One region of the Halobacillus sp. Marseille-Q1614 genome, then DNA from elsewhere that is predicted to be linked to it. Evidence: a T-box and tRNA genes for the amino acid it is inferred to sense, from the RefSeq annotation. Region 1 holds a T-box; the other holds one or more tRNA genes.
The links. A T-box is a leader RNA that pairs with one kind of tRNA and senses whether it is charged. The one in region 1 lies ahead of ileS (isoleucine--tRNA ligase), so its partner is inferred to be a tRNA-Ile.
Positions count from the first base shown of each region.

Region 2: it encodes a tRNA-Ile, which carries the amino acid that the T-box ahead of ileS (isoleucine--tRNA ligase) is inferred to sense. The anticodon was not compared.

Region 1 is NZ_CADDWH010000001.1:1,472,896-1,487,532, forward strand. Features, by position in the region: gene HUS26_RS07390 (RluA family pseudouridine synthase) at 15-926, opposite strand; gene lspA (signal peptidase II) at 923-1,396, opposite strand; gene ileS (isoleucine--tRNA ligase) at 1,706-4,456, opposite strand; T-box leader at 4,504-4,726, opposite strand; gene HUS26_RS07405 (DivIVA domain-containing protein) at 4,779-5,318, opposite strand; gene HUS26_RS07410 (RNA-binding protein) at 5,404-6,177, opposite strand; gene HUS26_RS07415 (YggT family protein) at 6,250-6,519, opposite strand; gene HUS26_RS07420 (cell division protein SepF) at 6,523-6,984, opposite strand; gene HUS26_RS07425 (YggS family pyridoxal phosphate-dependent enzyme) at 7,007-7,675, opposite strand; gene pgeF (peptidoglycan editing factor PgeF) at 7,691-8,488, opposite strand; gene HUS26_RS07435 (YlmC/YmxH family sporulation protein) at 8,552-8,818, opposite strand; gene sigG (RNA polymerase sporulation sigma factor SigG) at 8,914-9,693, opposite strand; gene sigE (RNA polymerase sporulation sigma factor SigE) at 9,776-10,492, opposite strand; gene spoIIGA (sigma-E processing peptidase SpoIIGA) at 10,509-11,444, opposite strand; gene ftsZ (cell division protein FtsZ) at 11,603-12,757, opposite strand; gene ftsA (cell division protein FtsA) at 12,822-14,111, opposite strand; gene HUS26_RS07465 (cell division protein FtsQ/DivIB) at 14,384-14,637, opposite strand, start outside.
Region 2 is NZ_CADDWH010000001.1:2,841,634-2,856,270, reverse strand. Features, by position in the region: gene HUS26_RS14210 (PP2C family protein-serine/threonine phosphatase) at 1-306, shown strand, start outside; gene HUS26_RS14205 (STAS domain-containing protein) at 373-702, shown strand; gene rsbW (anti-sigma B factor RsbW) at 705-1,178, shown strand; gene sigB (RNA polymerase sigma factor SigB) at 1,153-1,932, shown strand; gene HUS26_RS14190 (SpoIIE family protein phosphatase) at 1,933-2,532, shown strand; gene HUS26_RS14185 (Tex family protein) at 2,633-4,792, shown strand; gene cmpA (cortex morphogenetic protein CmpA) at 4,832-4,942, opposite strand; gene HUS26_RS14175 (SprT family protein) at 5,020-5,466, shown strand; tRNA gene HUS26_RS14170 (tRNA-Asn) at 5,634-5,708, shown strand; tRNA gene HUS26_RS14165 (tRNA-Ser) at 5,713-5,803, shown strand; tRNA gene HUS26_RS14160 (tRNA-Glu) at 5,822-5,893, shown strand; tRNA gene HUS26_RS14155 (tRNA-Asp) at 5,919-5,995, shown strand; tRNA gene HUS26_RS14150 (tRNA-Gln) at 6,002-6,076, shown strand; tRNA gene HUS26_RS14145 (tRNA-Lys) at 6,193-6,268, shown strand; tRNA gene HUS26_RS14140 (tRNA-Leu) at 6,276-6,357, shown strand; tRNA gene HUS26_RS14135 (tRNA-Leu) at 6,395-6,478, shown strand; tRNA gene HUS26_RS14130 (tRNA-Arg) at 6,550-6,626, shown strand; tRNA gene HUS26_RS14125 (tRNA-Pro) at 6,635-6,711, shown strand; tRNA gene HUS26_RS14120 (tRNA-Gly) at 6,763-6,836, shown strand; tRNA gene HUS26_RS14115 (tRNA-Ile) at 6,861-6,937, shown strand; rRNA gene HUS26_RS14110 (16S ribosomal RNA) at 7,058-8,626, shown strand; rRNA gene HUS26_RS14105 (23S ribosomal RNA) at 8,796-11,717, shown strand; rRNA gene rrf (5S ribosomal RNA) at 11,819-11,932, shown strand; tRNA gene HUS26_RS14095 (tRNA-Met) at 11,983-12,059, shown strand; tRNA gene HUS26_RS14090 (tRNA-Asp) at 12,123-12,199, shown strand; gene thiL (thiamine-phosphate kinase) at 12,323-13,294, shown strand; gene tsaE (tRNA (adenosine(37)-N6)-threonylcarbamoyltransferase complex ATPase subunit type 1 TsaE) at 13,296-13,748, shown strand; gene tsaB (tRNA (adenosine(37)-N6)-threonylcarbamoyltransferase complex dimerization subunit type 1 TsaB) at 13,745-14,431, shown strand; gene rimI (ribosomal protein S18-alanine N-acetyltransferase) at 14,431-14,637, shown strand, end outside.

The sequences.
Region 1 (14,637 bases):
CGTATTGATTTTTGTCAACTTCTGCTGCGAAGAGCCTCCAGAGTCTGATTAAATTCTTCTGGAGGCTCACATTCAAACTTCATCCACTCTTCAGTGCGCGGATGGGTAAATCCGATTGATTTCGCATGGAGCGCCTGTCCTTTCGGCAGATCAGGCGTTTTTCTCGGGCCATACTTTGGATCTCCTGCTAATGGATGATTAATATAACGCATATGAACGCGAATTTGATGGGTTCTTCCCGTTTCTAATTTACACTCAATATAGGAGAAGTCTTTAAAATGCTCGAGCACTTGAAAATGAGTGACCGCTTCTTTCCCGTTATCGACAACAGCCATTCTCTGCCGGTCTTTTAGATCGCGTCCAATCGGAGCTTCAATCGTACCATATTCATGGGTAATCATCCCATGAACGATAGCCACGTATCTGCGCTCAACAGTTTTGTCCATTAGTTGCTGGACGAGTGATTCATGAGCTTTATCATTTTTCGCTACCATCAGCAGACCACTAGTGTCTTTATCAATACGGTGTACGATTCCCGGTCTCTCGACACCATTAATGCCCGAAAGATCCGAGCAGTGGTATAAAAGTGCATGAACAAGCGTGCCTGTCTCATGTCCGGCCGCTGGATGAACGACCATGCCTGCCGGTTTATTAACGACGACCACATCCTGATCTTCATAAACGATTTCAAGATCGATATTTTCAGGTTTCAGGTCAAGCGGCTTGACTTTTGGCACCTGCCATGTAATCGTCTGGCCCGCCTGTACTTTATAGTTGCTTTTTACGAACTCTTCATCCACCTGGACATGCTTGTCTTTTAACCAGGACTGAATTTGTGAACGAGATGCGTCTTCAATCACTTCGCTTAATAATTTATCAATCCGTTTCGACTCATCAGCCTCAGTTACTTCATATATTTCCTTCACTTCGATGTTCCCCTTTTCTTTTGACGCTCATCTACAAATGTGGCAATCATTACACAGATCACTCCAACGACTAACGAGGAATCTGCCACATTAAAGATTGGATAATTGTAACTTCCAATATAAAAATCGAGAAAGTCTACGACCTCTTTACGAAACAGCCGGTCGATAAAATTTCCTACAGCCCCTGCCAGTATCAATGCAAGAGCAACGCCGACGAACCTGCTGGCTTTCGCATATTGCTTCATATAATAAATAAGGAATCCAATTACCACTACAGTAATAATGTAAAAGAACCACATTTGGCCTGCGAGTATGCCCCAGGCCGCTCCTGTATTGCGATGAGATGTTATGTAGAAGAAACCTTCTATAATGGGAATGGATTCCCTTAACTCCATTTGCTGTACGATGATCCACTTTGTCAGCTGATCAATCAGGATAACAGCTCCAGCCAATAAGTAATAGATGAACATAGGCTAAGCCTCCAACTTTTAGTTTCCTTTGCTATTGTACCATATCTCTTTAAAAGCCGCTTTATTTTAAAGCTTTGAAAATGTTCCTGTTAAAAAGGCACTTCCATACGCTCGGCGGCTCCCCACGAAAAAGCGAGCTCCCTGCCCCCTTTCGCTGGGAAAGGGTGTAAAGCCGTTCAAACTTAACCTACTCCAACAAACGCTGCCCCATTATGTTTCCCCCAATCCGTATCTTTTTATAGGGACTGCCATAAAACGACGAGAAAAAAGTCCCTCGAAGAAATTTTTTTCTCCGAGGGACTTCCAAAATTAAGATACATAATGTTTTTCAACAACAGCTGCACAACGCGGACAAAGTTCCGGATGATTTGAATCCTTGCCGATTTCGTGGGAAGAAACCCAGCAGCGTTCACATTTCTCTCCTGTATGCTTCGTAACAGTTACTTTCACCCAGTCATATTCTTTCGCATCAGAAGCTTCACTGCTTACTTCTGCTTCAGATACAATCAGCAGCTGATGAAGATCTTCAATAGATGCTAGCACCTGTTTCGTTTTGTCATCTTTTGGCTCAATCGTTACGTGAGCTTCGAGAGACTTACCAATTACTTTTTCATTACGAGCTTCCTCAAGCGCTTTAAGAACATCATCACGGATTTCCATGAAGTGATCCCACTTATCCACTAAGTCTTGATTGGCAGGGCTTCCGGCGTTAGGCATATCTGTCAGCTGGACACTCTGTTCCTCAACGCCAGGAAGGTACTTCCAAACCTCATCGGTCGTATGCGGAATAATCGGTGCCATCAGCTTAACAAGCGCCGTTAGCGTTTCATAGTAAACCGTTTGAATGCTGCGGCGGTGTAGATGATCTGCTGCTTCGATATACAATACATCTTTTGCAAAATCGAGATAGAAAGAGCTTAAATCGATCGTACAGAAGTTATGAATTTTATTGTAAACAGTAGAGAATTCATACGCCTCATACGCTTTACGGGAGTCCTCCACAAGCTGATTTAAACGGTGAAGCATGTATTGATCCACTTCCTGCATGTTCTCTTTTGAAACAGCATCTGTCTTCGGATCAAAGTCATGAAGGTTACCGAGTAAGAAACGGAACGTGTTGCGAATCTTACGATAAACTTCTGCCACCTGCTTTAAGATTTCATCAGAAATTCTTACATCGGCCTGATAATCAGAAGACGATACCCACAAGCGGATAATGTCTGCTCCAAGCTGTTTCATCACTTTGTCCGGAACGATAACATTTCCGAGGGATTTACTCATTTTATGACCTTTGCCATCCAGAACAAATCCGTGGCTTAAAATGCCTTTGAATGGGGCTTTTCCAGTAACAGCAACAGCTGTAGAAAGTGATGAGTTAAACCAGCCGCGATATTGGTCAGAACCTTCTAAATATAGATCGGCCGGACGCTGTAGGTCTTCGCGATGCTCTAATACGCCCTGGTGAGTAGAGCCGGAATCAAACCAAACGTCCATAATGTCCATTTCTTTTGTGAATTCGCCGTTTGGACTGTGCTCGGAAGTAAATCCTTTAGGAAGAAGGTCTTTTGCTTCGCGTTCGAACCAGACGTTTGAACCGTGCTCACGGAACAGCTCAGATACATGCTCGATCGTTTCATCCGTGATAACAGGCTCGCCATTTTCTCCATAAAAGACTGGAATTGGCACACCCCATGTACGCTGACGGGAAATACACCAGTCTTGACGGTCTCTTACCATATTATAAAGACGGGTCTCTCCCCATTTCGGCGTCCACTCCACTTGATTAATTTCATCAAGCAGCTCTTTACGGAAATCTTTAATGGAAGCAAACCACTGATCAGTAGCACGGAAAATCGTCGGCTTCTTCGTACGCCAGTCGTGCGGATAAGAGTGAGTGATGAACTCAAGTTGAAGCAGAGCTCCTGCTTCTTTTAACTTATCTGTAATCGGCTTATTGGCTTTATCATAGAATAACCCTTCATATCCTGGGGCCTCTTCGGTAAATACACCTTTATTATCGACAGGGCAAAGTACATCAAGTCCGTACTGCTGTCCTACCCAGAAGTCATCTTCCCCGTGGCCGGGAGCGGTGTGTACACATCCTGTACCCCCATCTGTTGTTACGTGGTCTCCAAGTACGACAAGGGACTCACGGTCATAGATCGGGTGCTGTGCCGTAATACGGTCAGCTTCTTTCCCTTTGAAAACTTGAGCCACTTCATGATTTTCCCACTCAAGCTTAGCTGCTACTTCTTCTAGTAAGTCGTTTGCGACAATAAATTTATCCTGATCTACCTTAACGACGGCATAATCTGTACCAGGATTTAACGCAACAGCCAGGTTGGCTGGAATCGTCCAAGGAGTTGTCGTCCAGATAATAAATTTCTCTCCGCCTTCAAGTAAATCCTTTCCGTCTTTTACTTCAAAGCTCACATAAATAGACGGTGAACGCTTATCCTGATACTCGATTTCTGCTTCCGCTAATGCAGATTCTGAGGAAGGAGACCAAAAAACAGGTTTTAACCCTTTATAAATGTATCCTTTTTTCGCCATTTCGCCAAACACTTTGATCTGCTCGGCTTCAAAATCTTTGTTCAATGTAATATAAGGATTATCCCAATCCCCGCGGACACCCATGCGTTTAAATTCATTACGCTGGTTATCGATCTGCCCAAGTGCATATTCCGCACACTTCTGGCGAAACTCCGCAAGCGGCATTTTTTTACGGTCCACTTTCTTCTTCGCCAAAGCTGACTCGATCGGAAGGCCGTGTGTATCCCAGCCTGGCACATACGGTGCGTGATAGCCGGACATAGACTTATAACGAACAATAAAATCTTTTAATGTTTTATTTAAAGCATGCCCCATGTGAAGACTGCCGTTCGCATAAGGAGGCCCATCGTGAAGAACAAACAAAGGACGCCCCTCTGTACGCTCTTGTACCTGATTGTAAATATCCGCTTCTTCCCATGCCTTTTGCATTTCAGGCTCGCGGTTTGGTAAATTTCCACGCATGGGGAAATCTGTTTTTGGCATTAATAAGGTGTCTTTATAATTCATTGCTGCTCCTCCTTTAAAAATCAATCAAAAAAGGCCTTCCCATCCCCAAAAGGGACGAGAAAGCCTCGCGTTACCACCCTAATTAATTAGTATAATAAACTAATCACTTATCTTATTCGTATCGTGAATGACCCGGCTGCACTTACTAAAACATTCAGCACAGCTGCTCAAGGGAGATTTTCCGTCAAAGACCCGCTTCGGACTTTCACCATCACCGAATCGCTATAACTGCAGAAGCACTTTACGTACTTGCCCTATCTTCGCATACAAATATTCATATGTGTTAATGAATTATATGTAATTTTTGTCTTTAAGTCAAGAATTATTTTTCTGCGTACTCTTTTTCAGCTTCTTGTTCCTCGGATATTTTTGGCTCAGCTGCTTCACCGTGAGGAAACTGAGTATCCAGCAGATGGTCCCAGTCGTCGTTTTCAATCATCTGCACCTGTGCTTCTACAAGCATACGCAGTCTCATTTTAAAAACTTTGGCCTGTTTCTTCATTTCTTCTACTTCGTGAGAAATCCGGCGCGATTTCGCCAGTGCTTCATTTATAATTCGATCAGCGTTCTTTTCAGCTTCTTTAATGATTAACTTAGATTCCTTGGCAGCATTCGTTTTTACTTCTTCTGCTGTCTCCTGGGCAACGAGAATAGACTTATTTAATGTGGTTTCAATAGTATTAAAGTGGCCTACACGCTCATTTAATTGCTCCACTTCTCTCTCTAACTCTTTCTTTTTACGGATGACAATTTCATAGTCTTTGATTACCTGATCAAGAAATTCGTTGACTTCATCTTCGTCATAACCTCTAAATCCGCGGGTAAACTCTTTATTATGGATATCTAATGGTGTTAAAGGCACACCGGCCACCTCCTAAAATCTTATACGTGTCCTTGATGTAACTAATTTCGACATAAAAGAATAGAATCCTGCTGCTTGATTCCAACTAATTTAATTGTCCTGTGGTTACCTTGTATTTATCCTTCTTTGTTCTGCCATGGATCACCGAAAGCTGGCTCCGTCCCTTTCCTCTTACCGATATCAGGTCCCCTTCTTCCACGATAAATGCAGGGTTGTCCACGGTGCGGAAATTGACCTTCACATGCTGGGCTTCAATAAACATCGCTGCTTTCTTTCTCGAAACGCCGTAGATCTCTTTTACAACGACATCAAGCCTTAACGAAGAAATCGTACTGTCTTTAAACTTCCATGTCTCATCACTTTCCATTATTTCATCAAGCGGCTTCTCTGAGAACTGAACATTCGCATTTTTGATCGACGTAAAATTCATTCGAATATAGTCGCTGATTTCCGATGCTGTAACGATATGTATCTTTCCTTCCTTAACGACAAGGTCTCCAAGCTTTTCACGCTTAATGCCGAGTGCCATAAATGACCCAAGCACATCGCGGTGCTCAATCGTTAAAAATTTCTCAGCATATTCTGCTTCAAGCAATGTTAAGGAAAAGTCCTCTTCTTCAATCATTTCGTATTCAGGAGCGATGATTGCCCTCTTTCTCTCAGCGTTGTGCGGACCGCCTGATAAACTCCACTTTAGATCGGGATGCGTGCCCATCACGCTTTTTAAAATCTGCTGTTCCCTGGGGTTTAGAAAATCAGTTTCTTTCCGCTCAAACCTCATCTCTACATCGCTCTGCAGAGATAACATCTGATCGATAAACGGACGCTCCTCCTCCCTGAAATGCTGATAAATTTCCATCCTTTCATCCTTCCTCTATGACAAAAAAGAACAGACAGGAGCTGTTGTCGCTACTTATCTGTTCTTCAAAATCTACATCGTAACAATCATACGATAGAGTTCCTGTAAGCCAGAACCTGCAAATCGAAGCACTAAAATAGCAACGATTGGTGAGATATCAATCATTCCAAGCGGTGGAATAATCTTGCGGAACGGCTCAAGAAACGGCTCGGCAAGCTTAGCTAAAACTTCGCCAAAACTGGACTCTCTCGCTCCTGGGAACCAGGACAATAAAATGTAAATGATTAATATCCAGCTGTAAATATTAATTGCTGTGAATAGTAGTTGAAACAATACCCCCATCTTTTACCACCTTCTGTTTCTATCTTCTTCTTCGGCCGCGATCATTTCAGTAATTGATCCTGAAATTTCGACGTTATCAGGTGTACACAGAAATGTCTGTGTGCCTAATTTCTGAATATCTCCACCTATAGCATAAACGGTACCGCTTAAAAAATCTACAATTCTCTTTGCCTGTGTATGATCTACACGCTGCAGATTAATAACGACAGCTCTGCGGTTTACCAGCTGATCAGCTATTTCCTGAGCTTCATTATAGGTTTTCGGTTCACTTAGCACCATTTTGGAAGAGCTTTTGGCGCTTTTTAAGCTTACGATATTTTGAGTTTCAGATGGCTGCTGCTGCCTGTTACGCTGCATTGGTGTTACTTCTTCCTGTTGTTTGGTATCTTCCATTGTTTCTTCTTCAACGTATTCGTATTCATCTTCAAGCGTAAAAAATGATTTTAATTTGTTTTTCATACTCAATTCCCTCACCTCTTCAGTTTGATTATCCAACCAAGCTCGATCCCACTCGAATATGAGTGGCTCCTTCTTCAATAGCCAGCTTATAGTCATTGCTCATTCCCATCGACAGCCATTCACAAGGTGCATGGTCTAACTTCTGATCGCGGATAATATCCCTTAAAGCCCTCAGTTTTCTGAAGACGGCGCGAAGCTCTTCTTCCTTATCGATGTGAGGCGCCATCGTCATTAAACCGACGATTTTTATTTTATCGTAGCCTTTAAGAGAGTGGATGAAATCTTCAACTTCTGCAGGGTCCAGTCCATGCTTTGAGTCTTCTCCGCTGACATTCACCTGAACGAAGCACGGGACAGTCTTGTCTGCCCTCTTTTGAATTTCCTTCGCCAGTGACTTCCTGTCAAGAGAATGGATATAGTCTACTTCATTGATGATATCTTTTACTTTTCGCGACTGCAGTGAGCCGATAAAGTGCCAGGCGGCATCACTGCCTATTGCTTCATACTTTTCTAAGAAGCCTTCGCGGCGGTTCTCTCCAAGGTTCTTAACACCTGCTTTTAGAGCCTCTCTTGCCCGCTCGATCGAAACATATTTAGTAACCCCAATAATTGTAATATCATCAGGATTGCGCTCACAGTTTTTGCAAGCGTGCTGTATAATCTGCTTCATTTCTGCTAAGTTGTCTGCTACGGTCATATGTACCCTCCTTACTCAACTCGTCCAGCCTATAAAAGCAAGCATTCTTCCCGTCTGCCCCTGGTCGCGTCGGTGGGAGAAAAACAAACTTTCCTCTTCATAGGTGCAATAACTGCTTATCGCAATATTTTTCGGCGCAAGGCCGCTTTCTATGGCTAGGCTTCGATTTAATTCTTTCAGGTCAAGATTGAATTTACCCTGTGATCCTTGTTTTAAAACTTCACCTCGAAAGGATTCAGGAATATGGTCAACTACACGCTGATCTACTTCATAGTTTTTCTGGCTGATGCATGGTCCTATCACCATAGACAATGAGTTTAGGTCAGCTCCCTGCTCCGCCATCTTAGAAATCATGGCACGCGAAATGCCTCCAACGGTGCCTTTCCATCCCGCATGAGCGATGCCAATCCAACCTGTGGTTGAATCAATAAACAGCAAGGGTACACAATCAGCATAAAATGCCGTCAGCAAAATGTCCTTCTGATTTGTAATAAGTCCATCTACCCCGGCGATCGCTTCATCGTGGACAAATGCTCCTTGTCCTTTATGAGAATTGTCTGCTACTTTAACTTCCGTGCCGTGAACTTGTTCGCCCATCACCCAATGGCTCAGAGGCTGATTGAGTTCCTCTGCTAAGGCCTGACGGTTTTTAATAACTGTCTCTGATAAATCTGATACGTGAAGTCCCATATTTAAACTGTCGTACGGAACTTCACTGTATCCGCCTTGTCTTGTTGTTATCCCGGCTGTCACCTTGTACTTCGTAAAACACGTGAGCTGCCTGGCTGTTTTTAGCTGGAAGGGTTCGGTCATAATACCACCTCAATTTCCCTTCATTTTACCACATTATTCATCCTTTTTCCTAACTAAATCCCGTTATTCGATCTTTTGGTCCCCTGACCTAGAGCTATAGCCTGATTTCTTAACAAGGATCACATCAGCTCCGATATTTACGATCTGGCTCCAAGGAATCACTAGTTCTTCATCTTTTCCGAACATCCCCATCGCTTTTCCCTTTAATTTCAAAACGAGTCCTTTCAGCTGGCCGCGCTGACTATCAATATCCAAATCGGTTATATAACCAAGCCTTTCCCCTGTTTCCATGGCGATGACGTCTTTTACTTGTAACTCAGAGATTTTCATAGCTATTCCTCCCTCATATAAGATTATATGCAAGAGTTCGCGAACGATTTCTACACAAAAAAACACCACTGAATAGTCAGTGGTGTCTCATCATATTATTGAAACATAGATGAATTCATTTCTTTGATGGCTGCTTTCTCTAAACGGGATACCTGAGCTTGGGAAATGCCGATTTCTTCGGCCACTTCCATTTGGGTTTTTCCTTGGAAAAATCGCTTCGTTAATATCATTTTTTCGCGCTCATTGAGTTTTTTCATGCCTTCGCGCAAGGATAATTCATCTAGCCAGATCGAATCTTTTTCACGGTCATCTTTTAACTGGTCGACGACGTAAATTGGATCTCCCCCATCATTGTAAATGGGTTCAAATAAAGAAACAGGATCTTGAATCGCATCCATTGCGAAAACAACATCTTCATGCGGAATGCCCATTTTCTCGGCAATTTCATGTGGAGCGGGGTCTTTCGATGTTTCACTAATCATTTTTTCACGCATTTGAAGGGCTTTGTAAGCTGTGTCCCTTAGCGATCGGGAGACACGAATCGGATTATTATCCCTTAAATATCTTCGGATTTCACCAATGATCATTGGGACAGCATAGGTGGAAAATTTCACATTATGACTTAAGTCGAAATTATCAATGGATTTCATAAGGCCGATACAGCCCACTTGAAATAAGTCGTCACCATACTCTCCACGGTTATTAAACCGCTGGATCACCGATAAGACGAGACGCAAATTCCCATTCACTAGAATCTCTCTTGCTTCTGTATCTCCTGATTGCAACCGCTCAAACAGGGCCCTCATCTCTTTGTTTTTAAGTACTGGAAGCTTAGATGTGTCTACACCGCATATTTCTACTTTATGTCGTGTCAAAAGTAAGACCCTCCCAAGAAGCTGATTTCCATTTTCAGTATCTCCTTGGGAGGGAAAATTATGCATCGTCTATTTGAGAAATTTAGACCATCTTATCGAATTCTCTTTGCAAGCGTCGAATGATTTTCTTTTCTAGCCTGGAGATATATGACTGGGATATACCAAGCATATCCGCCACGTCTTTTTGTGTCTTTTCTTTTTTGCCAATCAATCCGAAACGCAGTTCCATAATTTCTTTTTCACGGTCACTGAGCTGCTCAAGTGCTGATATTAGAAGTTTTTTGTCGACCTTCTTTTCAATACCCTTCGTAATTAAATCCTCCTCTGTGCCTAAAATATCCGAAAGCAGCAGCTCATTGCCATCCCAATCGACGTTAAGAGGTTCATCGAAAGAAACTTCAGTCTTGAGTTTATTGCTTTTTCGCAGGTGCATAAGAATTTCGTTCTCAATACAGCGTGATGCATAAGTCGCCAGCTTAATCTTTTTCTCCGGATCAAACGTGTTTACCGCTTTAATTAAGCCAATCGTTCCGATGCTGATTAAATCTTCAATATTTAACCCTGTGTTCTCAAATTTGCGGGCAATATAGACGACGAGGCGTAAGTTCCGCTCAATAAGCATCGCTCTTGCTGCTTTATCACCTTTAGGCAGCCTTTCAAGCAGATCTCTTTCCTCTTCCCGGCTGAGCGGCGGCGGAAGTGCTTCACTACCTCCAATGTAGTAAATTTCTTTTTGCTTAATGCCGAGCTTAAGCGCTAATTTGTATAAGTAAAATTTAAGTTTAAACTTCCATTTCATCCATCAATGCCCCCTATTATGCCGATATCCCCTTAATCGCCGCGTGGGGATGAATAATAATTTGATACATTTGATCATGTGCTAAATCATGATGCTGAATGCCAAGCAGCGGCTGGTCAATTGTTAATTTACCTTCTGGCGTATAAACTGTAATTGAATCCACCATGAACGTCACCATTAAATTTCCTGAAGAACCAGCTCCCTGATAGGGAATTAAGTGAAGAGACTTATGATATTTTTCGGTTACTTCATCTATTTGATCAAGAACCGTGTCTGTTTGAAGCTTTTCTAATTCTTCCTGTGAAAAGAAATGCTTCCAAACATGCAAGTCAGCTAAGAAAACCATTTTTTTACTTATAGGATCTACTAAATGATTGCCGCTGTCTACCAGGCCTGTACATAGAGCGCTTCTTTCCATAAAATTCACCCGAACCTGATATAAATCTTCCGACTTCAGCCGGTGGGCTTGAATTTGTTCCATCCTCCATTTTGTAAAAATCCATGAAACCGGAAATCCGATACAGACAAACAACCAACTGACGGGATGCCCATAACCCGTGGAAAAAGTAATCCATTCGCCTCCTTGAACCATAACCTGGCTGTTAAAGAAGTAGTGGACGCCGACCATAGTTCCTCCAATCGCAAAGGTTACAAAATAAAAAGTCAGCCACTGGATAAATGCGGTACGGAATGAAACATAAGCAAATGCAACGGTAACAATTAATAGTGAAAATGCGATCTTTCCTAAGCTGGTCGTCAGCCAGGTCCCAGGCATGAGAACGCTAATAGGAACAATACATGAGGCCACAAAAGCCGCAGCAAGAATCCGTAAATTCGTCGTTTTGGCTCTCGTTAGGCCTTGAGTTAAGTAAAGAATCATTCCATCCATTAATAAATTAAGCAGCCATACGGCGTCTAAGTAAATCCTCCTTCCCCCACCTCTCCTTCGTATTTACAAGAAAGTATAAGTCTTAGCTGGTGAAAAGTCTGTCAAAACATGAATGGTGGACAGAGCATATTTTGTTACAAGATGTCTTCTGAGGCGGCTTATCTTTCCATACAAAAAACCACTGCCCTCAAAAAGGCAGTGGTTTTTATGGAAACCGCAAATTAGCGGCGGCGATTTCTGTTGCGAAGGAAAGTCGGGATATCCAGCGTATCTTCTTCCTGCTGTCCAGTAGTTTTGGACGAAGGAGCTGGCTGACTTTCACGGCGTGTGGCCGGCTGTTCTTCACGCGGACGCTCGGTATGCGTCGTTTTCATTTGATTGACGTTATTGACACGAGGCTTCGCTTTACCTTCTGCTAGCTGGGCTTCATCAAAGCCAGTAGCAATTACAGTTACTACAATTTCATCTTTTAAGTTCTCGTTAATTACGGAACCAAAGATTACGTTAACTTCCTGGTCAGCAGCTGATGTCACTATATCCGCTGCCTCCTGTACTTCATACAGGCTTAAGTTTGTACCACCGCTGATGTTCATAAGAACACCATGCGCTCCATCAATAGAGGTTTCAAGCAGTGGAGAAGAAATGGCTTTCTTCGCAGCTTCGGCTGCACGGTTTTCTCCTGTAGCAATACCAATACCCATCAGGGCTGAACCTTTATCCACCATGATTGTCTTCACGTCAGCGAAGTCTACGTTGATAAGACCAGGTACGGCAATTAAATCAGAGATACCTTGTACACCCTGACGAAGCACGTTATCCGCTTCACGGAAAGCTTCAAGCATTGGAGTATTTTTATCAACGATTTCTAATAGACGGTCGTTCGGGATTACGATTAATGTATCGACACTGCCTTTTAAGCTGTCTGTACCTGAAGCAGCCTGTGTTGCACGTTTTCTACCTTCAAAAGTGAATGGTCGTGTCACAACACCGACAGTTAAGGCACCTAGTTCTTTAGCTACATTAGCGATAACAGGTGCGGCACCAGTTCCGGTACCTCCGCCCATTCCTGCTGTAACGAAGACCATGTCGGCTCCCTGCAGGGCTTCTTCGATTTGTTCCTTACTTTCTTCAGCAGCCTTACGTCCTACTTCAGGATTAGCACCGGCTCCTAAACCGCGTGTAAGCTTACCGCCGATTTGCATTTTCACTTCTGCTTTTGAAAGGTTTAGTGCTTGAGCATCTGTGTTTACAGCAATAAATTCCACACCTTGCACTCCATGCTCAATCATACGGTTGACTGCGTTGCTTCCGCCGCCACCGACACCTATTACTTTAATTGTTGCTAGCTGATCCATGCTTGTATCAAAATCTAACATCATCCGTTCCTCCTAATTACAAAATTACAAGATTCATAGGTTTTATTCCGGTCTTTTTTACGTATTAATCAAAGAAATACTTTAATAAATTGGAAAAACCAGATTCCTTTTTCTCTTTCGATTTACTTTCGGTTTCATTCTTTTGCTTATTCACCCGTTTTTGCTTAGGCTGAGCTGGTTGTTCCGTCTGATATTTGACGGAAGGAAATAGTTCTTTTCCTTGTATTTTCGCATTACGATAAGCAAATTGCAATATTCCAACACCGCTCGTAAATTGTGGCTCACGAACACCGATATAGTCAGGTATAGCAATACGTACATTCGAATGGAAAATATCCTGTGCGAGCTCCAAGACTCCAGGCATATTCATAGCTCCGCCTGTTAATACGAACCCGCCTGGAAGCTCACGAACACCCATTCGCTGTAGTTCTTTGGCCGCAAAAACAAAGATTTCTTCTAGTCTTGCTTCAATCATATCAGAGATTTGCAGCTGATTGAATGTTTGTTCTCGATTACTTCCAATAATCTTCACTTCAAATGTTTCATTTTCGTCCGCATCATCAAAAAAGGCATAGCCATATTCTACTTTAATGTTCTCTGCCTCTTCTGTAGAAGTTCTCAACCCTATGGATAGATCTTTCGTAATGTTGTCTCCGCCATAAGGAAGAAGGCTCGTACCCGTTAAGTGTCCATCTTCGAACACAGATACGGTTGTTGATCCGCCTCCAATATCGATTAAAGCTACTCCCAAGTTTGTTTCATCATGGGACAGCGATACAGTACCCGCTGCTAAAGGCTGCAAACACACATCAAGAACTTCAAGTCCGGCTCTCTCTACACATTTTAATGTGTTATGTAAAACGGTTTTGGCGCAAGTAATAATTGTGCCTTCCATTTCTAAACGGACACCGATCATACCGCGTGGATCGGTAATTTCATCTTGTCCATCTACAACAAACTGCTGCGGAATAACATCGACGATTTCACGTTCCGGCGGGACAGATACTACTTGAGCTGCATCGATCACCCGGGCGATGTCTTCATTGCCTATTTCTCTCGTATCACTAGAAACAGCCACGACACCATGACACGGCTGCAGCTGAATGTGGTTTCCATTGACGCCGACAACGACGCGTTCAATTTTCATATCAACCATTCGCTCCGCCTGTTCTACGGCAGATTTGATGGATTGTACGGTTTGGTCGATATCGATAATCGCTCCTTTTTTCATACCATTTGATTTGGCAGAGCCGACACCGATTATATTAAGAGAGTCATTCATAATCTCTCCAATTATTACTTTTATCCTACTCGTTCCTATATCTAAACTCACTAAAATTTCATTTTCATTCACCAGTGACGCACCTCCTGTTACAAGCCATATAAGTACTTAAAATCATATCGTTTTTACGATTAAAAAACAATCTTTGCAATGTTAATGTAAATGAAATGATATAGACGTAACCTGGCAAGTGCCTGCGTTTACGCCTATCTCACTAATTGAATTCCATGAATTTCTAAAAAAACCTTCTATTAATCCTTAATTAATTGAAATTTTTTGCTGAAAAAACTTCAATTAGATCAATAGATTCATTTTTTATCAACCACGTTAACCGTATCCCTCCCCTACTCCTCCTCAGGGGATTCAACAGCATTATCATCAAGCACATCCGCTTGATCCTGTGTAGGATCCTCTACATTTTCACTGTCTTCTTCTGATTCACTATCTTCGTCCTCATAAGCTTCGAAATACGCTCCCACATCAATATGGATGATCCCTTTCTGTCCTTCTTCAATCTGTGAAGCGATGGATGGGTAAGCCAATATTTTCTCAGAAAACGTTCGTATCGAAGCTTGAACCTCATATCCGTCATTCATAT
Region 2 (14,637 bases), 1.4 Mb from region 1:
AAGGACGAATTTGAAGAGATTGATGCTTCCGGATTGGTGCTTGGTGTTTCTTCAGAAGCCACGTATGAACAATGCTCAAAACAGGTGCACGAAGGTGATATGGTAATCCTGCTTACAGACGGAGTTACTGAATGCAGGCAGGGCGACCGCTTCATTGAAGAGGATGAAGTGCTGGAGATCATTAAACAGTATGCCCACCTTTCCGCTCAGGAAACAGTAGAGCAGGTGTACAAGCATTTTGAGAGGCTGCAGGATTTTTATTTGCGTGACGATTTTACTTTAATAATTTTGAAGAGGAAGGTTTAAAATAAAGGTGCACCGGGTACTTTTATTCTACTGGACTTTTTTAAGTTACAAGGGGAGGCATATGAGATGAACTTAACTATCGACGTTACGAATAAAGAAAAAATCGCCACAGTGGCGCTATCTGGGGAAGTGGATGCCTTTACAGCACCTAAGCTGAAAGACACTCTTTTACCCCTTACAAAAGAAGAAGGCCAAACAGTTGAAGTAGACCTTCAGGATGTAAACTATATGGATTCTACAGGGCTTGGAGTTTTCATCAGCGCTCTTAAGTCTACAAAGGAGCACAACACTTCTTTACAGCTTATTAACATGCAGGACCGAGTATACCGTTTGTTTAAAATCACTGGGTTAACCGAGATTATGGACATTGATAATAAAGTACAAGGTGGAATGTAATCATGGAACCATTTGATTTTGTAGAGGTTAAAGTTCCTGCTAAAGCTGAATATGTTGGTGTTGTCCGCTTAAGCACCTCTGGAATTGCAAACCGTATGGGGTTTGGCTATGAGGAAATTGAAGATCTTAAAGTAGCGATTTCTGAAGCGATCACAAATGCTGTGAAGCACGCATATAAGGAAACAGGCGAAGGTGAGATTACTATTGGCTTTGGAATTTATAAAGACCGCCTGGAAGTAATGGTTGCCGACCATGGTGGAAGCTTTAACCTTGGTGAAATTAAAGAGGATATCGGACCGTACAAACATAATGACGATATCGGCGAACTGCGGGAAGGCGGGTTTGGCCTATTCCTAATTGACGCATTAATGGATAAAGTAGAAATCAACAGCAAATACGGCGTTATTGTCCTGATGACAAAATACCTTCAGGAAAATGAGGTGGGTCAAGATGGCGACCAGATCTCAACATCATAATGATGAGGTTTACGAGTGGATCGCGTATTTACAAGAAAATCCTAAAGATGAAGAAATTCAAGAAAAAGTTGTCTTAACCTATAATGATTTAGTGGAGTCCATCGCCCGTAAATATTCAAAAAACAGTACGATTCATGAGGATCTGGTGCAAGTCGGAATGCTTGGTCTGCTGGCCGCTATCCGCCGCTATGACCCGGAGTTCGGGAAGTCCTTTGAGTCCTTTGCGATTCCGACGATCATCGGGGAGATTAAACGATTTATCAGAGATAAAACGTGGAGTGTCCATGTTCCCCGGCGCATTAAAGAACTAGGACCTAAGATTAAGAAAGCCGCAGAAGAACTGACCAGTGACCTGCAGCGGTCTCCTTCGGTATTGGAAATCGCTGATTATATCGGGGTTTCTGAAGAAGATGTCCTGGAGACGATGGAGATGGGCAAAAGTTATAAGGCTCTTTCCGTGGATCGTAAAATCGAAGCCGATTCTGATGGAAGCACTGTGACGATTCTTGATCTTATCGGAAATCCTGAAGGCGGCTATGATCAAATCGATCAGAAAATGCTCCTTCAAAAAGTGCTGCCGATACTTAGTGAACGTGAACAGGAAATTCTGCAGTGCACCTATTTTGAGAACTTGAGCCAAAAAGATACCGGGGAGAGGCTCGGTATTTCACAAATGCATGTTTCTCGCCTTCAGCGCCGAGCTCTTCGTAAACTAAAAGAAGCCTTACAGGCAGAATCCGTCGAGGCATTTTAAGTGAACACTGGTGCAGCGGCAAAAGTAGCTGTCTCCATTTATCAGAAAGCCAAAAAAGGAAATTACTTTTGTGGAGATAGTTATTACTACAAGGAAACCGATGAGAAGTTTGTTTGTGCTATTGCTGACGGTTTAGGCAGCGGAGAGCTGGCGAAGGATTCTTCACAGGCCGTAATGGACGTGATCGAGAAATATCCGGATTTGGAAATTGAGTCAATTATTACGAAATGCAATAATGCTTTGCTCGGCAAACGCGGGGTAGTGCTAGGCATACTTAATATCGACTTCAAGGAGCAGACCTATTCTTACTCTTCCATAGGGAATATCGGCATTATTATCATTGATCAGGATGGTAATAGAAGCCGGAACATTCCTCTTGCTGGTTATCTTGCAGGGTATCCGAGAAAGCTGAGAGTGAGCCGGGGTAAGGCAGAACGAGGGATGATGTTTCTTATGTTTTCTGACGGAGTACAAGATCGGAAATTATCGGCGAAGCATATCAGCTCAAAAAATATAGATGTGATGACTCAACAGTATAAAGAGCTTTATGGCAAAAGCATTGATGACGATACGACACTCATCGCCATGAAGTATAAATAAAGGGACCTTATTCTAAGAAAAATCATGAATAAGGTCCCTTATTAAGTGTGCGATGTTTGATACAATAAAGAGTAGACCTAGTTATTGAGGAGGACTTGTTTTGAGTGAAAACCAGGACCATATTCAGTTAGTGGCAAAAGAAACCGGGATTGCCGTAAAGCCTATACAGCAAGTGATTCAATTATTAGCAGATGGGAACACGGTTCCGTTTATTGCCCGCTACCGAAAAGAGTTAACGGGAGGATTAGACGAAGTTCAGATAAAAACGATAGAAGATCAGTGGAACTATGTAGAGAACCTCTCCCAGCGAAAAGAAGAAGTAACCCGGCTGATAGATGAGCAGGGAAAATTAACAGAGGAACTAAAAGAAGAAATCGAAAACGCGGCTAAACTGCAGAAAGTGGAAGACCTATACCGGCCGTATAAGCAAAAGAGAAGAACCCGAGCTACGGCAGCCAAGGAAAAAGGACTCGAGCCTTTAGCTTTAAAAGTATGGGAGCAAAAGCCTTTTGACTATGAAGCAGAAGCGAAAGAGTTTTTCTCCGAAGAACACGAGTTACATACCGTTGAAGAGGTAACTGCCGGCGTGAACGATATTTTAGCCGAGTGGATTTCTGATGATCCTCAATATCGCGAGAATATAAGACAAAAGACTTTCCATTCAGGTACAATTGAAGCCAAAGAGAAGGATAAAGAAAAAGACGAAAAGTCGATTTTTGAAATGTACTATGAATATCAGGAACCGATTCGCTCCATTGTTTCTCACCGCATCCTGGCTTTAAACCGAGGGGAAAAGGAAGATGTGCTAAAAGTAACGATTAACCCGCCGCAGGACAGCATTATTGATTACTTGAAAAACAAAGTAATTAAGCCATCAGCGGATGCCAAGCTTCGTGAATTACTGGAGATGGCGATTGAAGACAGCTATAAACGTCTTATCCAGCCTTCAGTTGAAAGGGAAATTCGTAATTCGTTATCAGAAACAGCGGAAGAACAGGCGATCGAAGTATTTTCCAGCAACTTAAAGAGCCTGCTGCTTCAGCCGCCGTTAAAAGGCAAGGTTGTCCTGGGAGTCGATCCTGCCTACCGAACAGGATGTAAGCTCGCTGTCATTGATGAAACAGGAAAAGTACTCGATATTTCTGTTATTTACCCAACTCCTCCAAAGAATGATGTAAAAGGTGCCGAGAAAACGATTAAAGGCTATTTTGATAAATATCCGATAGAGCTGATTGCTGTCGGAAATGGAACAGCTTCAAGAGAAACCGAGCAGTTTATCGCCAATATGATTCAGTCATATGATTTTAAAGCAGCTTATATGATCGTTAACGAAGCGGGGGCAAGTGTATATTCAGCTTCCAAGCTCGCCCGTGAAGAGTTTCCGGAATTGAAGGTTGAAGAGCGAAGCGCCGTATCCATCGCCCGACGCGTCCAAGACCCGCTGGCAGAACTCGTGAAAATTGATCCGAAATCGATCGGTGTCGGGCAGTATCAGCACGACGTTACGCAGAAGAAGCTCAACGAATCCCTTACCTTTGTCGTAGAAACGGCCGTAAACCAGGTAGGAGTAAATGTGAACACGGCTTCGCCATCACTTCTTCAATATGTATCCGGCTTAAGTAAAGCCGTAGCGAATAACGTCATTAAGAAAAGAGAAGAAGTCGGTAAATTTACAAGCCGCAGGCAGCTTAAGGACATTCCGCGTCTCGGCGCCAAAACGTTTGAGCAGAGTATCGGTTTCCTTCGTGTATTAGAAGGAGAAGAGCCGTTGGATAAAACATCGATCCACCCGGAATCTTATAAAGCCGCTTACTCATTACTAAAAGAAATCAATGCTTCCCCAAGCGATTTAGGAAATCAAGAGGTCAGGGAAAAGCTGTCAGGACTCAATTTATCAGAGATGGCTGAAAAGCTTGGAACAGGAGAGCCTACCTTGAAGGATATTGTAAAGGCACTGGCCGAACCAGGCCGTGACCCAAGGGATGACCTGCCGAAGCCATTGTTAAAAACAAATGTATTATCGATGGAAGACTTAGAGCAGGGAATGGAATTAGAGGGGACCGTTCGAAATGTTGTCGATTTTGGAGTATTTGTGGATATCGGCGTAAAACAGGATGGGCTCGTTCACATTTCCAAGCTTTCCAATAAGTTCGTTAAGCACCCAATGGACGTCGTATCCGTCGGTGATGTCGTCACCGTATGGGTGGATAATGTAGACGCCCAAAAACAGCGGATCGCGCTGACTATGGTGAACAAATAATCATACCTGCCTGGGAGACACCACGTCTTCCGGGCTTTTTTATTTTAAACGACGTCGGTAAAAATACCAGCACTGATTTAACATTTTAATCTGATACTTATCCTTATTTAAAAATGCATTGGACATTTGCTTCTGTAACCAACGAGGCACAGAAATCTCCTCCCTTTGAAATTAGGAATCATCCCATTTATAATAAGTTATGCGTAAAAGAAGAAGGATGTGTCACCATGACGATGTCAGAAAAGCAGCTGCATGAATGGACAAACCAGATATCCCTCGATTTTTTTGGGAAGCCATTTATTGATCGTGTAACCATTAACCCCAGACTTCGCACAACAGGCGGACGGTATATTCCTTCTAAACGAGTTATCGAGCTCAACGGAAAATATTTAAAAGAGCTGGGCGAAGAGGAATTCCAGGGCATCATAAAGCATGAACTCTGTCATTATCATCTTCATATAGAAGGAAAAGGCTTTTCGCATGGGGATCAATCTTTTAAAGAACTGCTGAAAAAAACAGGGTCGCCGCGGTACTGTAAACCGCTGCCTTCTGATCTGGATAAAACACTCATATATAAATGCACAGACTGCGGACAAAGCTATAGAAGGAAGAGGAAGATCGATACGTCCCGCTATGTTTGCGGAAAATGTAGAGGAAAGTTAAAAAAACAGTAAAAATCCATTGACGAAATATGTAGTCCATGTTAAATTAAATAAGCCCTGAACAAAGGGGAGTGAAGAGCAGACAAGCTGCTTTAAATTACATAAAAAATAATATTGACACAAGCCTATAAATGTTATATTATATATAACGTCGCTGACATTGTCAGTTTGAAATTTATTCCACAGTAGCTCAGTGGTAGAGCAATCGGCTGTTAACCGATCGGTCGTAGGTTCAAATCCTACCTGTGGAGCCATTACGGAGAAGTACTCAAGTGGCTGAAGAGGCGCCCCTGCTAAGGGTGTAGGTCGCGCAAGCGGCGCGAGGGTTCAAATCCCTCCTTCTCCGCCATTTTTTATTGTTCTAAACGGCCCGTTGGTCAAGCGGTTAAGACACCGCCCTTTCACGGCGGTAACACGGGTTCGAATCCCGTACGGGTCACTTTCATACATACACTTCAGGTCCGGGTCCGGTAGTTCAGTTGGTTAGAATGCCTGCCTGTCACGCAGGAGGTCGCGGGTTCGAGTCCCGTCCGGACCGCCATTTAGTTGGGCCATAGCCAAGCGGTAAGGCAACGGTTTTTGGTACCGTCATGCGCTGGTTCGAATCCAGCTGGCCCAGCCATTTTGTGTGTGAAAAGGGTTGACAAACCTTTTGAGAAGTTATATGATATTCCTTGTGCTTCAAACAAAGCATAACTAAATATTCTCAAGCTGTTACGAAATTATTTCTTTTATTAAGAGCCATTAGCTCAGTTGGTAGAGCATCTGACTTTTAATCAGAGGGTCGGAGGTTCGAGCCCTCCATGGCTCACCATTTTCTTGCGGGTGTGGTGGAATTGGCAGACACGCTAGATTTAGGATCTAGTGCTTCACGGCGTGGGGGTTCAAGTCCCTCCACCCGCACTTAGTAATTAGCTTTTGCAAATTGCTTGATCAATTAGCGGTCGTGGCGGAATCGGCAGACGCGCTAGGTTGAGGGCCTAGTGGGGGCAACCCCGTGGAGGTTCAAGTCCTCTCGGCCGCACTAAGCTTTTTCAAAAAAAGTATTGCAATTCAAGCTGGAGCATGATATATTAGAATATGTCGCTTCAAAAGGCGCCCGTAGCTCAATTGGATAGAGCGTCTGACTACGGATCAGAAGGTTAGGGGTTCGACTCCTCTCGGGCGCGCCATTTACTTACGGGAAGTAGCTCAGCTTGGTAGAGCACTTGGTTTGGGACCAAGGGGTCGCAGGTTCGAATCCTGTCTTCCCGACCATGAGAGTTCTATCATAACGCTGGAAATCTACTTATCACTTAATTTAATATTGCGGGTGTAGTTTAGTGGTAAAACCTCAGCCTTCCAAGCTGATGATGAGGGTTCGATTCCCTTCACCCGCTCCATTATAAGCTGTTGAATGCCATTTGGGGCCTGTAGCTCAGCTGGTTAGAGCGCACGCCTGATAAGCGTGAGGTCGGTGGTTCGAGTCCACTCAGGCCCACCATTAAGCATTTTGATCTTTGAAAACTGAACGAACCAACCAGTACGTCAATTTATTCTTTCTATTATATAGAGAGAATTCAAACAAGCACATTCGGTGTGCAAATGAGCAAGTCAAACTACTTTTATGGAGAGTTTGATCCTGGCTCAGGACGAACGCTGGCGGCGTGCCTAATACATGCAAGTCGAGCGCAGGAAGCTAACTGATCCCCTTCGGGGGTGACGTTAGTGGAATGAGCGGCGGACGGGTGAGTAACACGTGGGCAACCTGCCTGTAAGACCGGAATAACCCCGGGAAACCGGGGCTAATGCCGGGTAATCTCCTCCCTCGCATGAGGGAAGAGTAAAAGATGGCTTTCTGAGCTATCGCTTACAGATGGGCCCGCGGCGCATTAGCTAGTTGGTGAGGTAACGGCTCACCAAGGCGACGATGCGTAGCCGACCTGAGAGGGTGATCGGCCACACTGGGACTGAGACACGGCCCAGACTCCTACGGGAGGCAGCAGTAGGGAATCTTCCGCAATGGACGAAAGTCTGACGGAGCAACGCCGCGTGAACGATGAAGGTCTTCGGATCGTAAAGTTCTGTTGCGAGGGAAGAACAAGTACCGTGCGAATAGAGCGGTACCTTGACGGTACCTCGCGAGAAAGCCCCGGCTAACTACGTGCCAGCAGCCGCGGTAATACGTAGGGGGCAAGCGTTGTCCGGAATTATTGGGCGTAAAGCGCGCGCAGGCGGTTCCTTAAGTCTGATGTGAAAGCCCACGGCTCAACCGTGGAGGGTCATTGGAAACTGGGGAACTTGAGGACAGAAGAGGAGAGTGGAATTCCACGTGTAGCGGTGAAATGCGTAGATATGTGGAGGAACACCAGTGGCGAAGGCGACTCTCTGGTCTGTTTCTGACGCTGAGGTGCGAAAGCGTGGGTAGCAAACAGGATTAGATACCCTGGTAGTCCACGCCGTAAACGATGAGTGCTAGGTGTTAGGGGGCTTCCACCCCTTAGTGCTGAAGTTAACGCATTAAGCACTCCGCCTGGGGAGTACGGCCGCAAGGCTGAAACTCAAAGGAATTGACGGGGGCCCGCACAAGCGGTGGAGCATGTGGTTTAATTCGAAGCAACGCGAAGAACCTTACCAGGTCTTGACATCCTTGGACCACCCTAGAGATAGGGTCTTCCCTTCGGGGACCAAGTGACAGGTGGTGCATGGTTGTCGTCAGCTCGTGTCGTGAGATGTTGGGTTAAGTCCCGCAACGAGCGCAACCCCTAATCTTAGTTGCCAGCATTGAGTTGGGCACTCTAAGGTGACTGCCGGTGACAAACCGGAGGAAGGCGGGGATGACGTCAAATCATCATGCCCCTTATGACCTGGGCTACACACGTGCTACAATGGATGGTACAAAGGGCAGCGAAGCCGCGAGGTGTAGCAAATCCCATAAAACCATTCTCAGTTCGGATTGCAGGCTGCAACTCGCCTGCATGAAGCCGGAATCGCTAGTAATCGCGGATCAGAATGCCGCGGTGAATACGTTCCCGGGCCTTGTACACACCGCCCGTCACACCACGAGAGTTGGCAACACCCGAAGTCGGTGAGGTAACCTTTATGGAGCCAGCCGCCGAAGGTGGGGCCAATGATTGGGGTGAAGTCGTAACAAGGTAGCCGTATCGGAAGGTGCGGCTGGATCACCTCCTTTCTAAGGATAAAAGGAACGGCTTTTTAGCCGTCTCCTTCGGAGGACGTACATGGTTGGTTGTTCAGTTTTGAGAGATCAAAGGATCTTCTCAATGTGAACCTTGAAAACTGGATAAGATTTGACAAGACATCAAACCAAAGTAAGAAACGTCTTTTCACGACGATTTAAAAGTTAAGTGAATAAGGGCGCACGGTGGATGCCTTGGCACTAGGAGCCGATGAAGGACGGGACTAACACCGAAATGCCTGGGGGAGCTGTAAGTAAGCTTTGATCCCAGGATCTCCGAATGGGGAAACCCGCTGTTCGTAATGGAACAGTATCCATAACTGAATACATAGGTTATGGAAGGCAGACCCGGGGAACTGAAACATCTCATTACCCGGAGGAAGAGAAAGCAAACGCGATTTCCCAAGTAGCGGCGAGCGAAACGGAATCAGCCCAAACCAGAAAGCTTGCTTTCTGGGGTTGTAGGACACTCCTTTGGAGTTACCAAGAGAGAGGATAGACGAAGTGATCTGGAAAGATCCGCCATAGAGGGTAACAGCCCTGTACTCGACATCCTTTCTCCTCCGGAGTGTATCCTGAGTACGGCGGAACACGAGGAATTCCGTCGGAATCCGGGAGGACCATCTCCCAAGGCTAAATACTCCCTAGTGACCGATAGCGAACCAGTACCGTGAGGGAAAGGTGAAAAGCACCCCGGAAGGGGAGTGAAAGAGAACCTGAAACCGTGTGCCTACAAGTAGTCGGAGCCCATTCATGGGTGACGGCGTGCCTTTTGTAGAATGAACCGGCGAGTTACGACCGTATGCAAGGTTAAGCTGATGAGAAGCGGAGCCGCAGCGAAAGCGAGTCTGAATAGGGCGATTTGAGTATGCGGTCGTAGACCCGAAACCGTGTGATCTACCCATGTCCAGGGTGAAGGTCAGGTAACACTGACTGGAGGCCCGAACCCACGCAAGTTGAAAATTGCGGGGATGAGGTGTGGGTAGGGGTGAAATGCCAATCGAACACGGAGATAGCTGGTTCTCTCCGAAATAGCTTTAGGGCTAGCCTCAGAATAGAAAGTCTTGGAGGTAGAGCACTGATTGGACGAGGGGCCCCTACCGGGTTACCGAATTCAGTCAAACTCCGAATGCCAATGACTTTGTTCTGGGAGTCAGACCATGGGTGATAAGGTTCATGGTCGAGAGGGGAACAGCCCAGACCGCCAGCTAAGGTCCCTAAGTGTGTGTTAAGTGGAAAAGGATGTGGAGTTGCTTAGACAACCAGGATGTTGGCTTAGAAGCAGCCATCATTGAAAGAGTGCGTAATAGCTCACTGGTCGAGTGACTCCGCGCCGAAAATATACCGGGGCTAAACACACCACCGAAGCTGCGGATTGATCCTGATGGATCAGTGGTAGGAGAGCGTTCTAAGGGCGGCGAAGTCAGACCGTAAGGACTGGTGGAGCGCTTAGAAGTGAGAATGCCGGTATGAGTAGCGAAAAAAGAGTGAGAATCTCTTTCACCGAAAGCCTAAGGTTTCCTGAGGAAGGCTCGTCCTCTCAGGGTTAGTCGGGACCTAAGCCGAGGCCGAAAGGCGTAGGCGATGGACAACAGGTGGATATTCCTGTACCGCCTCCTTTCCGTTTGAACGACGGGGGGACGCAGGAGGATAAGGAGTGCGCACGATTGGAAGAGTGCGTCCAAGCAGCAAGACGGTCGGATAGGCAAATCCGTCCGGCAACGTCAAGCTGTGATGGGGAGGGAAATAAAGTACCGAAGCTCCGGACTTCACACTGCCAAGAAAATCCTCTAGTGAGGAAAGAGGCGCCCGTACCGCAAACCAACACAGGTAGGCGAGGAGAGAATCCTAAGGTGAGCGGGAGAACTCTCGTTAAGGAACTCGGCAAAATGACCCCGTAACTTCGGGAGAAGGGGTGCTCCTCTGCCGAGGAGCCGCAGTGAAAAGGCCCAAGCGACTGTTTACCAAAAACACAGGTCTCTGCGAAGCCGTAAGGCGAAGTATAGGGGCTGACACCTGCCCGGTGCTGGAAGGTTAAGGGGATGCGTTAGCTTTTAGCGAAGCGTTGAACCGAAGCCCCAGTAAACGGCGGCCGTAACTATAACGGTCCTAAGGTAGCGAAATTCCTTGTCGGGTAAGTTCCGACCCGCACGAAAGGTGCAACGACTTGGGCACTGTCTCAACGAGAGACCCGGTGAAATTATACTATGCGTGAAGATGCGCATTACCCGCGACAGGACGGAAAGACCCCGTGGAGCTTTACTGTAGCCTGATATTGAATGTTGGTACAGCTTGTACAGGATAGGTGGGAGCCTGAGAAGCCGGAGCGCTAGCTTCGGTGGAGGCGCTGGTGGGATACCACCCTGGCTGTACGGCCATTCTAACCCAGGACAGTGATCCGGCCCGGAGACAGTGTCAGGCGGGCAGTTTGACTGGGGCGGTCGCCTCCCAAGGAGTCACGGAGGCGCCCAAAGGTTCCCTCGGCATGGGTGGAAATCATTCGCAGAGTGTACAGGCACAAGGGTGCGTGACTGCGAGACCTACCAGTAGAGCAGGGACGAAAGTCGGGCTTAGTGATCCGGCGGTACCGTATGGAAGGGCCGTCGCTCAACGGATAAAAGCTACCCCGGGGATAACAGGCTTATCTCCCCCAAGAGTCCACATCGACGGGGAGGTTTGGCACCTCGATGTCGGCTCATCGCATCCTGGGGCTGTAGTCGGTCCCAAGGGTTGGGCTGTTCGCCCATTAAAGCGGTACGCGAGCTGGGTTCAGAACGTCGTGAGACAGTTCGGTCCCTATCCGTCGTGGGCGTTGGAAATCTGAAAGGAGCTGTCCTTAGTACGAGAGGACCGGGATGGACACACCGCTGGTGTACCAGTTGTTCCGCCAGGAGCATCGCTGGGTAGCTACGTGTGGACGGGATAAGTGCTGAAAGCATCTAAGCATGAAGCCCCCCTTGAGATGAGATTTCCCCTAACAATAAGTTAGTAAGATTCCTCAGAGACGATGAGGTCGATAGGTCCGAGGTGGACGCGTGGTGACACGTGGAGCTGACGGATACTAATCAATCGATGATTTAACTTTAAAAGAAAAGCGAAAACGCCTAGGCGTTGCAGCTACAAATTATGACGGTTTGATTCCAATCAGTCTTATCCAGTTTTGAGGGTTTACCTCCATATAATAGATGAGGTGGCGATAGCGAAGAGGTCACACCTGTTCCCATGCCGAACACAGCAGTTAAGCTCTTCAGCGCCGATGGTAGTCGGGTATATCCCCGTGAGAGTAGGACGCTGCCTCGTCTTTTACAATTTAATTTTATGGGAACTAAATAGTAGTTTACCCACATTATCGCGGGGTAGAGCAGTTCGGTAGCTCGTCGGGCTCATAACCCGGAGGTCGCAGGTTCAAATCCTGCCCCCGCAACCAAATTATTTTTAACTGTGATTCAACTTGTATAGTTGAAAAATTTTTTTGTTTAAATAAAAAAATGGTCCGGTAGTTCAGTTGGTTAGAATGCCTGCCTGTCACGCAGGAGGTCGCGGGTTCGAGTCCCGTCCGGACCGCCATTTTCATTTAAATTTCCAGCCTTAGGGTTTTCCTAAGGCTTTTGTTATGCACAAATTTAATTTAAGGCCCGTCCTTGCTATAATGGAGAGAGTGAATGATGTTCACGGAGGGGGCCATAACCTATGGACGAGTTTTCTTTTATCGATTCAATTCAGCCTCGCACCTATCGCCAGTCTTCTTTGATTAAAGGGATCAGCGATGATGCGGCCGTTTTTCGACAGACGTCACAGGATATTGTTACAGCTGTTGATACAATGGTAGAGGATGTGCATTTTTCTAAAAAAACGATGGATCCTTACCACGTTGGATACCGCGCCCTGGCTGCTAATTTAAGTGATTTAGCGGCGATGGGCAGTACTCCGGCATATTACTTAGTTTCATTAGTTGTGCCTCCTCATTGGAGTGAAGAGGAATTGCAGGAGCTCTACCGGGGCATGATGAGTTTAGCTAATGAGTACCGGATGGATTTAATCGGCGGTGATACGGTGTCTGGCAAAGAGCTGTGTGTTTCTGTTACGGTGATTGGGTTTACGGCTAAAGGCAAAGCCCGATACCGAAGAGATGCGCGTGAAGGTGACATTGTGTTTGTTACAGGTACATTAGGTGACGCACGAGCAGGCCTTGAATGTCTATTAAAAGAGAAGCCCAGTGAGTATCTTATCAGGCGTCATCGCACCCCGGATCCAAGGATACGTTTTGCTAAAAGGCTGGAAGAATTGCCGCGGGTCAGCTTAAATGATGTCAGTGACGGAATCGCCAGTGAATCGAATGAAATTGCTGAAGAAGCCCGGGTGGATCTTCATCTTGATTTTGCCAAACTCCCATACGCTAAAGAAAGTCAGGAACTTTTCCCCTATCATTATGAAGATTGGATTTTGGCTGGAGGGGAAGACTTTGAACTATTAGGGACGGTATCAGAAAAGGATTGGTCCTTCGTTCAAAACGCAGCCGAAAAGGAAAACCTTAAAGTGACCCGGATAGGCTGGTGTGAGGCCGCTGCTCAATCTAACGGGCAAGTGTACTTATATAAAAATAATCAGCGCCGTCTTTTAGAAAAGTCGGGCTATACCCATTTGCAAGAGGATCGTGATTAATATGAAAAAGACGATAACGACACATACCGCTGAAGAGTCAATGGCGCTTGCGAAAAAGCTTGGCGGGCTGCTGACCCCAGGTGATGTTCTCACATTGGAAGGTCAGCTGGGCGCTGGAAAAACGACGTTTTCTAAAGGATTAGCGCAAGGGCTTGGGGTAACGCGTACTGTAAAAAGCCCAACTTTTACAATCATGAAAGCGTATAAGGGGCATATGCCTTTTTATCATATGGATGTTTACCGTTTAGAGGACAGCGATGAAGATCTCGGTTTCGAAGAGTATTTTCATGGCGAGGGTGTAACAGTCGTGGAGTGGCCGCAGTTTATCGAAGAGTACTTGCCAAAGGAACGGCTTGAGATTACGATCGAATACTTAGAAGAAGACTCGCGCAAGATTACCTTTGAAGCCCGCTCTCCACACTTTGAAAGGATATGTAAGGAGCTGGACGAATGAACGTGTTAGGGATAGATACGTCAAATGAAATATTAGGAATCGCGGTCGTGAAAGATGGTGTCGTAATTGGAGAACACGTCACTTTTGTGAAAAAGAACCATTCTGTCCGTCTGATGCCGGCGATCGATCAGCTCATGAAAGAGACACAGACAAAGCCTGAAGAGCTTGACCGCATTGCTGTGGCCAAAGGACCTGGTTCTTACACAGGCGTGCGGATCGGCCTGACAACGGCTAAGACGATGGCCTGGTCGCTGAACATTCCGGTTGTCGGAATATCAAGCTTAGAAGCATTAGCGAGCCAGGGGCGATTGTTTGATGGGTTGATCTGTCCGTTTTTCGATGCGCGAAGAGGCCTTGTATACACCGGGCTCTATGATCAAAAGCTGCAGCCGGTTAAAGAGGAAGCCAATGTGTTATTGACAGAGTGGCTTAAGACCCTTAAGGAATATCGTGAGCGAATTCTATTTCTTAGTCAGGACCTGTCTATCCACCGGGAAGTGATCACAGATGTCTTAGGAGATCAGGCGGTCTTTCCAGATGCGGCTTATCATTACGCAAGGCCAGCTTACCTGGCTCTGGCAGCTTCAGAAAAAGAAGCGGGCTCTGTTCATGAGCTTGTGCCTAACTACTTACGTCTGCCGGAAGCGGAGGCTAAGTGGCTGGCTCAGCAGGAGAAGCAGTGATGGCACATATTCGGAGAATGACAAGAAGTGATCTCGATCAAGTGCAGCGTGTCGAACAGGCCACTTTTTCAGTACCATGGTCTAAAGAAACTTTTTTAAACGAATTAGGAGATGCGAACCCTTACGCGCATTATTATGTCATTGAAGACGAAAACGGGGTTTTCGGCTACTGCGGGGTGTGGCTGATTATTGATGAGGCCCACGTC